2 linked regions of the Pseudovibrio sp. Tun.PSC04-5.I4 genome follow. The protein of the gene in region 1 binds, or shares a complex with, the protein of each later gene. Links are inferred from orthologs where the notes say so. Each region holds a gene or a part of one and is shown on either strand. Other genes may lie near its edges. The genes, in order: BLS62_RS18145 and dnaN.

What was found.
Region 2: the proteins of BLS62_RS18145 (region 1) and dnaN are in contact, whole or in part, in a cryo-EM structure (PDB 8GIZ), measured with the Escherichia coli proteins. The link is inferred for Pseudovibrio sp. Tun.PSC04-5.I4 from one-to-one orthologs.

The regions. Positions count from the first base shown.
Region 1 is NZ_FNLB01000006.1:2,758,505-2,766,873, forward strand. Bases 3,412-6,379 are described here. They hold BLS62_RS18145 (DNA polymerase III subunit gamma/tau), read left to right. Parts: upstream 3,412-3,943; coding sequence 3,944-5,815; downstream 5,816-6,379. Other genes in these bases: nudC (NAD(+) diphosphatase), read right to left, coding at 3,412-3,550; BLS62_RS18150 (YbaB/EbfC family nucleoid-associated protein), read left to right, coding at 5,894-6,214. Also shown: sdhC (succinate dehydrogenase, cytochrome b556 subunit), read right to left, coding at 1-12; BLS62_RS18120 (GNAT family N-acetyltransferase), read right to left, coding at 616-1,095; BLS62_RS18125 (sulfate transporter family protein), read right to left, coding at 1,139-1,813; BLS62_RS18130 (histidine phosphatase family protein), read right to left, coding at 1,908-2,522; more of nudC, read right to left, coding at 2,585-3,411; recombination mediator RecR, read left to right, coding at 6,400-7,011; BLS62_RS18160 (GNAT family N-acetyltransferase), read left to right, coding at 7,117-7,638; BLS62_RS18170 (class I SAM-dependent DNA methyltransferase), read left to right, coding at 8,035-8,369. UniProt on the Escherichia coli protein: Part of the beta sliding clamp loading complex, which hydrolyzes ATP to load the beta clamp onto primed DNA to form the DNA replication pre-initiation complex.
Region 2 is NZ_FNLB01000006.1:2,923,973-2,932,169, reverse strand. What follows is about bases 3,049-5,844. They hold dnaN (DNA polymerase III subunit beta), read left to right. Parts: upstream 3,049-3,785; coding sequence 3,786-4,904; downstream 4,905-5,844. Other genes in these bases: recF (DNA replication/repair protein RecF), read left to right, coding at 4,973-5,844; dnaA (chromosomal replication initiator protein DnaA), read left to right, coding at 3,049-3,529. Outside these bases: BLS62_RS18910 (enoyl-CoA hydratase), read left to right, coding at 1-323; rpsT (30S ribosomal protein S20), read left to right, coding at 501-767; BLS62_RS18900 (rhodanese-like domain-containing protein), read left to right, coding at 1,446-1,880; more of dnaA, read left to right, coding at 2,060-3,048; more of recF, read left to right, coding at 5,845-6,103; BLS62_RS18880 (LysE family translocator), read left to right, coding at 6,331-6,951; BLS62_RS18875 (LysE family translocator), read left to right, coding at 7,042-7,665; gyrB (DNA topoisomerase (ATP-hydrolyzing) subunit B), read left to right, coding at 7,808-8,197. UniProt on the Escherichia coli protein: Confers DNA tethering and processivity to DNA polymerases and other proteins. Acts as a clamp, forming a ring around DNA (a reaction catalyzed by the clamp-loading complex) which diffuses in an ATP-independent manner freely and bidirectionally along dsDNA.

The sequences.
Region 1 (8,369 bases):
AGCGTTCGCCATAAATCTCTCTCCCGTCCTTGGTTATAGTTACGTTTACGTAAACGTAACAAAACAAGGCGTTGTATCAGGTTCTAATACCTTCAGTTTAAGAGTGCGTCAAAGCATCCTATGCGACTAAATGCTTTTTCTACTAGGTTTGCCCTTAAAATTGGCCGAAATGATTAGATTTAATGGTGCGAACTTTGTTCATTCCTGCACAAAACAGTAGTCCGAATCCCATCAACAGATAACTTGACTTATATACTCATATTTTATTTACTGAATTTACTATCAATTTTTCAGAAAATCACTTTAAATCAAATTACGTTCACGTAAGTTCTATGTAGCATGTACCAGCTGACGTTACTCTCCCCAATAAGAGCAGAGCAGTTGTGGAGGATTTTCATCTCTCCAGCTACCAACAACGTTCCTAGTGCTTCTCAAAGTTGATCATAAATGAAGGCGGTCACTCTGCGGTGAGCGGCATAGCCGTGAGAGCATCGGTACAATTAGTACGCCGTCGGGCTTGGGACAAGTGACCATTAAAGAGCGTCCGTACCTCCACATATGGATCAGTTCCAGTAAATGTCCGTTTATCCTTCAAATTTTATAGATCAGCGCGGTTTAGAGTGCTTTTTCCATGTATCTGACAGTCTTACCCTTGCCTTCCAACATCGCCTCTCCGACGACTTCAAAGCCTAATGAAGCATGGAATGCGTCGGATACAGGATTGGGTGGATCTGAGTTAACCTCACATACAACACGCTCATAGCCTTGGGCTCTCGCGAACTGAAACAGATCATCGTACAGCTTACGAGCGATGCCTTGGCCTCTGGCTGCTTTGGAGATCACGACACGATCAACGTAGAGGAAGCTAGTGTAGTTGGCACAGAACCATTTGAAATTGATAGAAGAATAATCCCCGCCCTGGTCGTAAGTGACCAAAAGGCCAGCGCTGGTTCCAGCAACTTTCACATAAGTTGCTTTTCTAATGAGGTCAGCAAAACCATCCAGACTAAGAGACGACAATTCAAGTGCATGCTCTTCATTGAGCGCATGCGCCCAAGACAGATCTTCAGCAATAATGCTTCGCAAAGCAGTCACATCTATTTCCTAATGTTATTCCAGTTTGTTGCATTATTATCTTCTAGACGGATAAATTGCGTCGAGTACGGAGAGTTTTAAAGACATGGACCATGAAGATGGTGGCAAAGAGCGGAGTGATTAAGTTAACGATAGGAATTGCCAGAACGAACGCCACAATCAGACCAGCAGCAAACACCGTTCCGCTTTGAGACTTGCGGAAAGCCTTTGCTTCAGCGAGAGGCATAAATCGCATAGCGACGAACTCAAAGTATTCACGGCCCAAGAGGTAGCCATTGACCAGCAAGAAAGCTATCTGGCCAATGCCGGGAATAAAGAACAGCATCAATGCAAAGATATTGGCGATGATCACGATACCAACGAAGCGGAGGGCCGTAATAATGGACTCGCCGAGAGGCAATGATTTGCCTCGCCTCTCAGTCGGGTAGCTTTGCTCTTCCACCAGCTCTGAAATCTGGTCCTGATAGAACGCAACAACCATGGCGGAGACTGGCGCAAGGACAAAACCCAGTCCAATCAACGCACCAATACCAGTTACAATACTGACTGTCGTGTCCTGCCAATCCTGCGGGAGGTCGATGAAATATCCAACGACGCCTTGGATTGCGATCCAAACGACAAGAAGAAGAAGCAGAGTGAGCCCCAATCCCTTGAAAAGGATGCCTCGAAAACTGGGCTCAAAAACCTGAGAAAATGCTTTTATTGCTGTCGATAACATATCTTGTGCCGAATTAATGAAAACAGATGGCACTTAGATAAGCATTTCCCCCTGCTTCAACAAGGGCTGCCTCGTGTTGATACAGGCTCTTCGTTCAGCTCACGAGTGCAACCTCATCAATAAGCTGCCAGTTCAACTGGTCAATTTTCGCAGAGCATGCATCCAAATCCGCAGGATCAAACTGGAACCAGCATCCACCACCGACATTCGGCGGTTGATCAAATTGTCGTTGGATCGCCACGTTTGCCAGATGGCATTTGAGCAAGGTTCCAGCAGCGCCATGACCGGAAAACAACACCGGATCTTCTGCTGGCATGGAACTCAAAACCGCTTTAATCGCAGTGATTACGCGGCTTTGTGCATCGAGGGCACGCTCCCAGCCGCGAACACTGATTGCGGGACGTGAGAAGAAATCGTCCGCGACAAGTTCAAACTCGTCTGGCGGCAAAAAGCCGGTTGAGCTGCGGTCATTTTCATGCAGGTTTGGTGCTGTGGTCAGCTCAACTCCCAAATGGTTTGCAATGATCTGGCCGGTTTCAATCGCCTTCTTCTCTTTACTAGAGATAACGTGCTCAATTTCCAGCAACCAAGGTTGGCGCAGACCTTGTTCCAGCCGAGCCCGTCCTTTATCCGACAAGTCCCAGTGCGGAACTGGTGTTGCCGGATCAATATCGACATTCGGATGGCTCAAATAAATGCAGTAACTCATGACACCTCCCCCGGTGCCATTTGACACCCGTTAGATAACCACTGGCTCTACGCAACCATGGGTCATTTTCCCTCAGTAAATATCTTGATCAAATGATGCGCGATTGAGATGTCAGGGGGACAAATTAATCCTGACTCAGCTTCGCCTTGGAGCATCCTCAGTGTCTCCTCTTTGGTAAACCACTGACAATCCTCCATTTCTTCATAGTCGATATTCAAGTCCGTGGTGAGCGCTTCCCCGTGAAATCCGGCCATAATGTTTGAAGGAAATGGCCATGGTTGGCTGGCGATGTAGGTCACCTTGCCTACCTTTACGCCTGCTTCTTCAAAGACTTCACGACGCACCGCGTCTTCCAACGTCTCACCCGGTTCAACAAATCCAGCCAGCGTTGTGTAGACATTTTCCGCCAAATGGTAGGGACGCCCCATCAGGCATTTATCCCCGTGAGTGATCAACATTATCACCGCTGGATCCGTTCTTGGGAAATGCTGCGCTGAACAGGAGGGACAATCCCGGCGATAACCAGCCTCAGCAAGCTCCGTTGGCTTTCCACATTGAGAGCACATTTTGTGCGACAGATGCCATCTGCCGACTGCAGCAGCTTGAGCCATCATACCGAATACTTTGGAACTCGCTGCGCGCTTCATTGCAATTCCACGCAAACCGTAAGCAGCAAATGGGCCCCGTTTTTCCAGCTCTTCTTCCAGTGTTTCCGCGTCAGTTGAATAGCGCACACCGAAATATGGACGGTCGCTATCTTCTTCATCTAATCCGAGAAAGATGGTTGTTGCGTCCTTGATCCCTAATGTTCCCAAGACCTCAGCTGTATGTTGGACTGGATCGATTTCCTGTTCAATATTGAAAATAAAACTGTCGTTCGCCTGTATCAGAAATCGTGTCTCGGACGCTGCTTTTAAAGACTTAACCCATTCTGTATCCTTACGTTTTTCTCCGCAGCGATTGAGGGTATTTGCAGAGTAACAAAGGGCAGAAGAAGCATCAAATGCCTCAGTGGTTTCGGCCTGCATTTCGAATTCCTTAAACTATAAAATTAATGAGAGTGAAGCCGAGATACCATTGAAATGCAATGACTGGGCGACACTTTCTTCGCTAGAGCTCATGTGAGAAGAGGACTGTTTCACACTCTCGTCCACAGAGACGAGCGGTAGGCGTCAATGAACACTTGCAAAATTTAAACAAACCGCCCATACACCTTTTCGGGAGGTTGGTGGTGGACGAGCCACTCGCCAACTGGGTCAGATCCGGAAGGAAGCAGCCCTAACGAGTCCATGGCACGGGTCATCGTGCCAGCCTCCCACCTATTTTCTCCGCGCCCACACTCGACAAGCGGCCGGTCTTCGTCTTGAATGGCCGGGAATTAGTTTTACCTTGCCTTTGAGTTGGCAGAGGATTTGGGCGATATGGACGGAACAGACCTTCAAAACGAACATCAAGCAGCAAACAGCGCCGAAGCACCCGCTTCTGGCGGCAGTGACGGTGCTTACCGCGTTCTCGCCCGAAAATACCGACCAAGCTCCTTTGATGACCTTTATGGTCAGGAGCCGATGGTCCAGACCCTTCAAAACGCATTCGAGACTGGCCGTATCGCTCATGCATGGATGCTGACGGGTGTTCGCGGTGTTGGTAAAACGACAACAGCGCGTATTCTTGCGCGCGGGTTGAACTACGAAATCCCCGGCGAAATTGATAAGGCTACCATACACTTAGACAAACTCGGCGTTCACTGTAAGGCGATCATGGAAGGTCGTCATGTTGATGTGATCGAGATGGATGCGGCCTCTCATACCGGGATTGACGACATTCGCGAAATTACCGAGGCAGCTCGGTACCGGCCTGCGAGTGCGCGTTATAAAGTGTACATCATTGATGAGGTGCATATGCTCTCCAAATCGGCGTTCAACGGCCTGTTGAAGACGCTGGAGGAGCCGCCTGAGCATGTGAAATTCATCTTCGCGACCACAGAAATCCGCAAGGTTCCCGTAACTGTCCTCTCCCGTTGCCAGCGGTTTGACCTGCGCCGTATTGAGAGCTCTACGCTTGTTTCTCTGCTGCGCGCTATCTCTGGCAAAGAGGGAATAGAAATTTCCGATGAAGCTCTGGCGCTGATTGCCCGCGCGGGTGAAGGCTCTGCACGTGATTGTTTAAGCCTGCTGGATCAAGCTATTGCGCATGGTGCTGGCCGCATTGAAGCGGACGAAGTGCGCCAGATGCTTGGCCTTGCTGACCGCAGCCGTGTGATAGATTTGTTTGAGCATGTGATGCGCGGCGATATTGCCAGCGCACTGGATGAGCTTAAAGCCCAGTATGAAGTGGGTGCCGATCCGGCAGTTGTCCTCTCTGACCTTGCAGACTTTACCCATTTGGTGACGCGCCTAAAGGCTGTGCCTAAATCCGGTGATGAAGCCTCCGTGACTGAGAGTGAGCGATTGAGAGGCCGCGAGTTTGCTGAGAAGCTTTCTATGCGTATTCTTTCTCGCACATGGCAGATATTGCTGAAGGGAATTAATGAGGTGCAGACTGCACCTAAACCCCTAGCCGCTGCTGATATGGTGCTGGTACGGCTCTGTTATGCCTCTGACCTTCCCGACCCTGAGGAAGCATTGAAGCTTTTGAAGTCCGGTAAGTTCTCACCCGCTGGTGGGGGCGCCCCAGCAGGCAACGCCCCGCAAGGTGGTGGCGGGTCACGCGCAAGCGCCGTTTCTGGTGGCGGCGGATCAGTTCCCCAACTGCGTACAGTCGCTGGCGGGCAACCAATGGTCCAAGCGGTTGGTACTCCAGCTCAATCTGCTCCGCAAATGCGCCGCGCTGAAGAAGCACAAGAAAAAATTGCGATCCGATCCTGGCATGAGGTTGCGCAGCTCGCAGCCAAAATGAAGGACATTCCGGTTAAGGTTTCCGTTGAGCGTGCGCTCCGGCTCGTTAACTTTCAGCCTGGCCGCATTGAGGTGCAACCTACCGAGATTGCCACTTCTGATGCCGCAGGTGAGCTTGGCCGAAAACTGACTGAATGGACCGGTCGACGCTGGATTGTTGCGGTTAGCCGAGAGCAAGGTCGACCGACTTTGCATGAAGAAAAAGAAGCCAATCAACGACAGTTGGTTTCTGATGCGCATTCTGATCCGGAAATCGTCAAACTGATCGCTGCTTTTCCTGGCGCGAAGGTTGTTGATGTTCGCATTTTGAAGCAGGAGGAAGATATTCCCCTTGAGATTGCTTCTGATGTCACGGACCTAGATCCCGCAGAATCTATGGATTTCACCGAGGATTTCTAAGGTTTTCATGCTATGAAACCTTAGAGGAATAATGACAGAGCGCTTAATCACGCTCACCTAAGCTAAAGGAGCCAGTCGATGGACTTTCTCAAAATGATGAAGCAAGCCAAGCAGATGCAGGAAAAGATGGGCGACCTTCAGAGTGCAGTCAGCGAGCTTTCAGTTGAAGGTGTTTCAGGCGCAGGCATGATCACCGTTACCTTAAATGGTAAGGGCGAGATGACTGGTTTGAAGATCGATCCATCCCTGATCAAAGCTGATGAATCCGGGGTCCTTGAGGATCTTATCCTCGCTGCGCATAATGATGCGAAAGCCAAAGGCGAAGCACTGGTGCAGGAACGCACTCAAGAGCTGATGTCCGGCATGGGCCTGCCCGCAGGTATGAAACTCCCCATGTGATTTGAGTTGAGGGCCAGCCCACCTGTTGCTTTTAGAGCGCAAACAACTGGTGTTTTGGTCTACCTCCTCCGGAATACTTATTCCCTCTTGCCCGCCGAATTCGGCGGGCATAGTTTATCTGGCATTGCCTGCAAAGCTGATTTGCACAAAGCCCCTTTCCTTCTCGCAGTGAGCATACAAGTCCGATGAGTACACGCAGGGTCGCTGGTCCCGAAATTGAACGCCTCATTCAGTTACTCTCCAAGTTGCCCGGCCTTGGCCCGCGCTCTGCCAGACGTGCTGCCTTGCATCTCATTCAAAAGAAAGATCAATTGTTGATCCCACTTGCTGAGGCGATGGGCGTGGCGGTGGAGCATGTGGGCATTTGTTCCCAGTGTGGTACCGTTGATACCAGTGATCCTTGCACCATCTGCTCTGATCCGCGCAGGGATAGCACCACCATTGTGGTTGTGGAAGATGTCTCTGACTTGTGGGCGCTGGAGCGGGCATCGGCTGTGAGAGCACATTATCATGTCCTCGGCGGAACCCTGTCTCCACTGGATGGAATTGGCCCTGATGACTTGCAAATTTCCAAGCTTGTGGAACGGGTCGAAGGCGGTAACGTGGTTGAGGTTATCCTCGCAGTGAATGCGACCGTTGAAGGGCAAACAACAGCGCACTTCATTACGGACCAGCTGACGCGCTTTGAAAATGTGCAGGTAACACGCCTCGCACACGGTGTGCCGGTTGGAGGGGAACTTGACTACCTTGACGAAGGCACTCTGGCGCTGGCTTTGCGAGCGAGAACAAAGTTTTAGCTGGGTTTAGCCTCGCACATTCTGCGGGCATTACTCCTGATGGCCGCAGAATGTGCGTTGGTTTGAAAGGAACGCATTTTTTCTGCGTTGAACTGGGTATTTGATATGAACAAATCAGCCGCTTCTGAAATTGCCGATTTTTCCGTTCGCAAAACGCAGCGAAACGATGTGAATGAGCTACTGGCACTCCTCAATCAGATTATCGAGATGGGGGGAACAACTGCCATGGAGAAGAAGCTGAACAAGGCTGAGTTCCTTTCCTCGTTTCTTGAGGCAGACATTCTGGAGAGCAGCGTTTGCGCGATTGACCGCGAGACAGGCGAACCGCTTGGCTTTCAGATCGCCAGCCATTACGGAGATATCCCCGCAGACTGGGTTGACATAGGCACCTTTGTAAAGCCCGGCATTCAAACCCGAGGCATTGGCAGCGCACTCTTCAAAGCAACCCTTGCAGCACTTGAGGGTAAGGAGCTGATGGCGATCAACGCAACCATCCGAGCAGACAACACAGGTGGCCTTGCCTACTACAACTCTCGTGGGTTTAAAGACTACAAAGTGTTGACGGATGCCCCATTAGCGGACGGGACGCCGGTAGACCGGATTTGTAAGCGGTATGATTTGGGGTGAGTGCTGATCATCGGCTCTGGCTGGAGCTGGTTTGTGGGTGGACTCGATGAGGCTGGAGCGCTTGGCTCTGGATCCCGGATCAAGTCCGGGAAGACGGCAGTGTTGGTTATCAAGAGCGTTACATCGGCTGATGTCATCCCGCACTTGATGCGGGACCTAGAGCGGAGGGTTCGGCGTTGGTGTGATTTTGGACACTGGCCAACATCTGGAAGGTAATCGCGTAATAATTGGGAATGTTCGCTGCCATTGTTAGTCCAGTCGTCTCATCTCGCAATTGTTGAAGATTTGACTTGAGCCAGCCATAATCGGGACACAGATTTTTCGCGATAGACTTGTAGAAGGCCTTTCTGGCAGCATTGCTGGATGGAAAAGCAGTTTTAAACGCGGAGTGCCTGAATGTCGTCTCGACTGTATGGCGAATTTGCCGAGCAATATGATGAGGCGATCCAGGAGAACATTTACAATGCTCTTTTGGAACGCCCGACCCTGCTGGGTATGCTGCCTCCGCTGCAAGGGCTGAAGGTTCTGGACCTCGGTTGTGGGCCGGGCGTGTACGCGCAGTTTCTCCATGAGCATGGGGCTGATGTAACCTGCATTGATGCCTCTGAGCAGATGCTTGGGTTGGTGAAGGCCAAGTTGGGCGGACATGTGAAGTGCTATACCTCTGACCTCTCCCACGGATTGCCGAAGGATGCGCAGGGGCCGTATGATCTGGTGATCTGCCCGCTCAT
Region 2 (8,197 bases), 160 kb from region 1 along the record:
GTAAGTCAAAAGCCATGGAAATGTGCTTGACAGGCCGAATGATGGATGCCGCTGAAGCAGAGCGCGCAGGGCTGGTATCACGTGTCGTTCCAACAGCTGACCTATTGGCAGAAGCACTCAAAGTTGCTGAAAAGATTGCAAGTTTCTCGACTCCGATTGTTATGATGACAAAGGAAAGTGTAAACAGATCCTATGAGGTAACTCTTGCTGAGGGGATTCGTTTTGAGCGTCGCTTGTTCCACTCTATGTTTGCCACCAGCGATCAAAAAGAGGGTATGAAGGCATTCATCGAAAAGAGAAAACCTGAATTTGAAGACGGATAGTTCGTTTTTAATCAGGTCTATTCCTTTTTTTATTGACGAGCCGATTACTCCCAACTATAAGCGCTCACAACCGGTGGCGGGTCTGTTTCGTCGCCGAATTCGTTTGACCGGGGCGGCTTTGGGCGGCCTCGTTTGCGATTTGAAAACAGTTTTTACTGACAGATCAGGACAGAGCCCATGGCCAACACCCCTTCGGCCAAGAAGGCAGCACGTAAAATTGCTCGCCAAACGGTCACTAATAAGGCTCGTCGTAGCCGCGTTCGCACTTACGTACGTAAAGTGGAAGAAGCAATTGTCTCGGGCGACCAGACAGCTGCTATTGAAGCATTTAGAGTTGCAGAGCCTGAAATCATGCGTGCATCCTCTAAAGGCGTATTCCACGGCAACACTGCATCACGCAGAGTTTCCCGTTTGAACGCACGCATCAAGGCACTCGGCGCCTAATCCAAATTTTTTTGGACTAAAAAAGCCCGGTCTTATGGCCGGGCTTTTTTATTAGCTGCATATCTTTACCCTACGATAGAACTGGGGCATTTTCTTGGCGAGTAGCCTGTGGAATAGTTCCGAAGCCTGACAAGGAAATATCAAAAAAAACAACAGGTTAGATCTAGGTTAATTTTGTCGCAGCACATTTAAGAGGATTCTTGGCGAGTCAAGCGATTGGCGAATAATTTTTTTTCGTTTGCTACTCCGACCCGCCATTAACCAAGCCCATATCAAGAAAGTTGTTGAGTTCACTGCTTTTTGCTGATCTTTACCGTTGACGACAAACTGGTTTGACCTTGAGTGAGAGAAGGGCATTTGCGTTTTGTTAACTTTCCGCTATTGCGGGACCAAAATCGGCTGTGTATGGTCAAGAAGAAGTCGGGTTACTACCCGATCCCAGCATACAAGTTAGAAGAATCGAACCAGAGTCGGGCATAGTTGATCAGAAAGCATATAGTCTAGATGTTGTAGTTCATAGTAATTACAATCTGGATTTTAAGATTTGTTACGTTGATTTTCTACTGTTGTCGATTTTCCTTTTTGATTTTTCTATAAATTCGATTTTGAGTCCTTTTTAGTGACACACTCAGTTGGGTGAGTTTACGGAATGCGTCTAGGTTTATAATGGAAGTTTCAATGCACGAAGCATATGCAGGCGATCGAAGCGTTACAGACGTATTCGAGAGCTTGAAAGCTGAAAGCTCTGCAGCACTTGTTGATGTAAGAACGAATGCTGAATGGACTTTTGTTGGCATACCTGACCTCTCCGCTCTGAGCAAAGAAGTGATGCTTGCCGAATGGCACGGATTTCCATCAAATGGGCCTCATGAAGGCTTTACGATGCAACTTTCTGATGCTCTGAAGCAAAAAGGACTTGACCAAAGCGCTGCAATCTACTTTTTGTGCCGCTCCGGAGTGCGGAGTAAGGCAGCAGCCATAGCGATGACAACCTTGGGCTATAAAAACTGCTACAACGTAGCAGAAGGCTTTGAAGGTAGTCATGATGCTGAAGGTCATCGAGGCTCAGTTTCTGGGTGGAAGGCTGAAGGCCTTCCTTGGAGCCAAGGTTAGCTCCCAAGAAATATTAGAATTTAGCAACGGTGTGTGGGCGTCGCACCGGTGTAATGTTTTTGTCGAATCGACAACCAAACATATAAGTGCCCAGTACAACTAAAACTCATTAAATGAGTTCAACAGAATTGATAGTTGAGTATCTGTGGCGGAATACTCAACGTTGCAAGGAGGCGAGCATGCACGTTCAGGAAGCTCCGGGACCGGAGCAATGGGATCGCGTTAAGAAGCGTCTACGTGCGGAACTGGGTGAAGACGTTTTCACGAGCTGGTTTGCACGCGTAGATATGGAAGGGCACAACAACGGAACCGTCCGTTTGTCCGTGCCTACCCGGTTTCTAAAGCAGTGGATCCAATCTCATTACTCAGACCGACTTATGGGTCTTTGGAAGAATGAGTGCGATGAAATTCTAAAAATCGAACTCACAGTTCGTGGCGCAATTCGTCCACGTCCTGCAGCAGCTAAACCAGCTGCGCGCCCTGCAATGGGTGGCAAAACAACTGACATGCGTCCAATTCAGGTAAATGACCCTATTGGTATGCGCGCAGCTTCACCTTCACCTTTCATGATGGGTGGTCGTTCAGGTCGGGTAGATCCTACGTCTAGGGATGTGCTGGAAGGTGCTTCTCTCGATCCGAAATACGTTTTTGAAAGCTTTGTTGAAGGTGAATCCAACGTTCTAGCGCTTGCTGCTGCAAAACAGATTGCTGGCGGCGGTACTGTAACTTTTAACCCACTCTATCTTCATGCATCTGTCGGTCTTGGTAAGACCCACTTGATGCAGGCAATTGCAAATCAGGCTCGTATGTCTGGCCGGCGCGTCTTATACCTGACTGCAGAACATTTCATGTACCGCTTTGTTGCTGCTCTTCAAGCGCAATCTGCAATGTCCTTCAAGGAAACTCTACGTTCTATCGATCTTTTGCTGATCGATGACATGCAATTTCTTCACGGTAAGCAAGTGCAGCAGGAGTTCTGTCACACTCTTAATGCATTGATTGATGGTGCCCGTCAGGTTGTTGTTGCAGCTGATCGCGCTCCGGCTGAATTGGAAAGCCTGGATGACCGCGTTCGCTCCCGCCTAGCAGGTGGTTTGGTGGTAAATATCTCCGAGCCGGACTTTCAGCTGCGTCGTGCGATCATTGATGATCGTATGCGTACTCAACAGCGCGCCTATCCGAATTTTACCGTGCCAGAGGCCGTTTTGGATTATGTTGGGCGCAACGTAACGTCTTCAGGTCGTGATCTTGAAGGTGCTTTGAACCGTCTTGTTGCGCATAACCAGCTGACCAATTCTCCAGTTACGATGGAAATGGCTGAAATCACACTGCGTGACCTCATTCGTGCTGCTGAACCGCGCCGCGTGAAGATCGAAGATATTCAGCGCATTGTTTCCAAGCACTACAACGTTTCCAAGGCGGATTTGCTTTCCGCGCGTCGAACTAGGACCATTGTACGCCCTCGTCAAATCGCTATGTATTTAGCTAAGATGATGACACCGCGTTCTCTGCCAGAGATCGGCCGTCGTTTCGGGAACCGTGACCACACAACAGTGCTTCACGCCGTTCGTAAAATTGAACAACTTTCCAAGGCAGATAATGGCCTTGCACAAGAGTTGGAGCTGTTGAAGCGCATGCTGGACTCCTAATTGGTGTTCATTCTGGAAAGAGTGTAGGCATCTAGTAGGAATTTAGTGATTATTGGGGTGCTGCTTGCAGCGCCCCTCTTGCATTTTGAACCTTAAACGTGCAATTTGAACGACCCCGCAGGTGGTCAAGCCTAGCGTAAAGGGGCTGTGCATTCCCTCTGTAAGGTTTGCACGCGTAAATGGGCAAATTGTATTAGTTATTCGCGGGTTTCGCAGAGTTGAAGCGATATTCCGCCCAGAAGAATGGACGTTTCGCATGAAAGTGACCCTTGAGCGGACCGAGCTTTTGAAGTCTCTGACTCACGTACACCGTGTGGTCGAACGGCGTAACACCATTCCGATCCTCTCCAACGTGATGTTGCAGGCTGAGGGTGGCGATCTGAATCTAAAAGCAACAGACCTTGATTTGGAAGTTGTAGAGAGCATTGCAGCCGTTGTGGAAGTGCCGGGCGCAACCACAATACCAGCGCACATGATCTATGAGATTGTTCGCAAGCTGCCAGATGGATCACAAGTGGTTTTGGAAACTTCTGGTGATGACAGCACAATGGAAATTCGCGCCGGACGCTCTCGTTTCGCGCTGCAGATTCTTCCAGTGACTGATTTTCCAGATCTGACAGCTGGCGAATTCTCCCACAGCTTCACAATGACAGCTGGTGGCATTCGCAAATTGATCGATAGCACTCAGTTTGCAATCTCTACCGAAGAGACACGCTACTACCTCAACGGCATTTACATGCACACTTTAGAGGTGGATGGTGGCCTGCGGTTCCGTGCTGTTGCAACAGACGGACACCGTCTTGCACAAGCTGAACTTACGGCACCTGAAGGCTCCGAAGGTATGCCAGGTATCATCGTACCGCGCAAAACCGTTGGTGAGATCCAGAAGCTTCTTGACGATCCAGAAGCTGAGATCAAAGTTGAGATTTCCGAAACTAAAATCCGCTTTACCATCGGCGCAATCATTCTGACATCCAAACTGATTGATGGCACCTTCCCGGATTACGATCGCGTTATTCCGAAGGGCAATGACAAAGAGCTGCGCGTTGATCGTGACGCTTTCAAAGCAGCTGTTGATCGCGTTTCTACTATCGCGTCTGATCGAGGCCGTGCGGTAAAGCTCTCTCTGAGCGAAGGTAAAATCGTTCTGACTGTCACGAACCCGGATTCCGGAACTGCAACGGAAGAAGTTGCTGTTGAATATGATAACGAAGAATTCGAGATCGGCTTTAACTCCAAATACCTGCTCGATATCGCAGCACAGTTGGAAGCGGATACGGCTCTCTTCACACTGGCAGATTCCGGCTCACCTACCCTTATCCGTGATGATGGTAGCGATGACGCCATTTATGTTTTGATGCCAATGCGCGTTTAAGTGCTGTGCCCTCAATCCAAAAGATTGAGGGCATTTTTCTTCCCCGAATGTAATTGAAGAGAGCCTGAATGTCGGATCCAGTGCCTGTGGCGCTTTCTCGCCTCGCGCTAACGGATTTTCGGAACTACAGCGCAACGAGTGTGCAGCTGGATAGTCGAATGATCGCCTTCGTCGGCGATAACGGCACGGGCAAAACGAATATTCTCGAAGCCATTTCGTTCCTATCCGCTGGCCGTGGACTTCGCCGCGCAACATTGAGCGATATTGCGCGTGCAGATGGCGCCGGTGGTTGGGCTGTGAGTGCTATATTCGACGGCGAATATGGTGAGACACGCATGGGTACTGGCCTGATTGCTGGAGAACCGGGCCGCCGCGTCCGCATCGATGGAGAAGAAGCACGCTCTTCGGAAGCTTTACTGGAATACCTTCGGGTTCTTTGGTTGGTCCCGTCCATGGATGGGTTATTTACCGGCTCCGCTTCCGATCGCCGCAAATTCCTTGATCGTCTGGTTCTCTCTCTTAATCCATCTCATGGTCGCAGCGTTGCAAGTTTCGAGAAAGCTCTGCGCCAGCGCAATCGCCTGTTATCCGAAAACGGAACGCCTGAATATCTGGATGCGATAGAAGCGCAAGTTGCTGAATTGGGCACTGCTGTTGCATTGGCTCGAAGCGAAACGGTGAGCCTCCTCTCCAAAACGCTTGATACGCAAAAGCAGCTTGGCCTCCCCTTCCCATCTGCGGAAATTCACCTGCAGGGTGCTTTTGAAACGGCAACCATTGGGATGAGTGCTGCCGATAGAGAAGACAGCTACCGCGATTTACTCGTGGAAGGTCGCTATAGAGATCGAGGGGCCGGGCGTACGTTGGATGGTCCGCATCGATCAGACCTTTACGTTGTTCATAGTGAGAAGACGATGCCCGCCTCCCAAGCGTCAACGGGGGAGCAAAAAGCGCTTCTGATTGGCTTAGTGCTGGCTCATGCAGATTTAACAGCCGCAATTTCCGGAATGACACCAATTTTGTTGTTGGATGAAGTCGCCGCGCATTTGGATCCGGGCCGACGGGAAGCCCTGTTTGCGCGTCTTGAAGTTCTTGGCGGGCAGGTTTTTATGACTGGAACAGATCAGAATCTCTTCAAAGACTTGCCGAGTGCCTCGCAGATCATCAATGTCGCAAACGGTGCCATTACGTTGAGCTAGGTGAAGCTCACTAAACAACAGCATTTCCGAGTTCGAAAGGGCCCTCAATGAGGAGCTGCGGACGATTGCTTGAGTTAGATCGAAGGCAAACCGAATTTACCTCTCTTGTCAGTGAAAAATCTATGTGATTAGACTGACGTATCTCCTGATTTTAGCAACAGACTTGGACGGGACGTCGACTCCCTCACTTTCGCTGCTGCATGCATTGCCAGACAAGAAGAGAACCGATGGAATTAGCTGTACTTTTATTTTTTGCGGGAACATTGTTCGCTGCTGCAATTACCCCTGGTCCCGGTATCGCTGCGTTACTGGCACGGATTCTTGGTCAGGGAACGCACGGTGCTGCCTTTTTCGTTGTTGGGATGATCTGTTCGGATCTCTTCTGGTTTACCTTGGCAATTATGGGGCTCTCAGCTATCGCTTCCAACTATGAGCTTGTTTTTACGGCTCTTAAATGGGCGGGCGCGGCCTATTTGCTTTATGTTGCATGGGGAATGTGGAATTCGGGTGGCATCATTCCGACGCAAGCAAATGCAGCTCCGTTAAATGCGTCCTCCAGAATGACGTCCCTTCTGGCGGGTTTGACTATGAACCTCTCCAACCCAAAGGTTGTGATCTTCTATATGGCTTTGATGCCGAACATCGTGCCTATGGATCAGATAAACCTGCTGGCCTATTGGGAGCTCGTTGGAACGATGGCTTTTGTACTGTTCTCAGTGTTTGGAATCTATTCAGTTCTAGCCGTTACAGCAAAGAAGCTGATTTCGTCAAAACGGGCATTCCAGCGTTTGAACCGAGGGTCAAGCATGGTGATGGTGGGCGTTGCAGCAACCATGGTGACGCGGTAAACAGTCTCAGTTGGCGAAGAACGCTTGAAATAGTCTGTGGCTCACGATACTGAGTGCAAAACCTGCAATAAAACAAATGCTTGCACTCCTATGGACTTTACTAGCCTCGCACTTTTTGGCGGAACACTCTTCACGCTTGCTATCATCCCGGGGCCTGCTGTCTTTGCAATAATTACTCGCAGCATGAGCTTTGGGAAAAAGGGTTCCCTGCTCTTTTGCCTTGGTTTGTTGTGTGGTGATTTGCTTTGGTTTTCCATGGCAGCATTGGGTTTGGCTGCGATCGCGACAAATTTCGAAGGCGCTTTCATCGCCTTACGGTGGTTTGGCGCGGCTTATCTTGCATATATTGCGTACGGTATATGGAAATCCAGCAGTAATGCGGATGTAGGCCAGTTAGAGAACGACCAATTGCCGAGTGCGTCAGCTTTTGCGTCTTTGTTGTCTGGAATGCTATTCAATCTCTCCAATCCAAAGGCGATCATCTTCTATTTGGCTTTGATGCCAAATCTCGTACGAATGGATGATCTGACGGCGCTTGGGTTCTTAGAGCTCGCTTTAGTGTTGTCGACTGTGCTACTCTCGATCAACGGAACTTATTCATTCTTGGCGGTTAAACTGCGTGGGGTGTTGAGCTCGCAAAAGGCATTGCACAGTCTAAATCGGTTGGCGTGCATAGGGTTGATTGGCATTGCCACACTAATGATCGCACGTTAAGGCAATTATACCCCCTTAAAAACGATGTTTATGCAATATTTCCCTTGGTTTAAGAGCAGCCAAACTCCCTGATTGCTTGAACCATTTGCCCAACCAATTATAACATTAACTTCAATGAAAACCGTAGTGTGAAGTGATTCGAATGAGCGAAACGTCGACCCCAGAAAATGGCGGACCTGAGCAAGAAAATGGCGCAGGTGAATACGGTGCAGATTCCATCAAAGTGCTGCGAGGCCTCGATGCTGTCCGTAAGCGTCCCGGCATGTACATCGGTGATACCGATGATGGGTCAGGTTTGCACCATATGGTCTATGAGGTCGTCGATAACGCCATCGATGAAGCACTGGCAGGTCATGCTGATCATGTGACCGTTACGCTCAATGCAGAAGGTTCTGTCACTGTAACCGATAATGGTCGCGGAATTCCGGTTGATATTCACTCCGAAGAAGGCATTTCTGCTGCCGAAGTGATCATGACGCAGCTTCACGCTGGCGGCAAGTTCGACAGTAATTCCTATAAGGTTTCAGGCGGC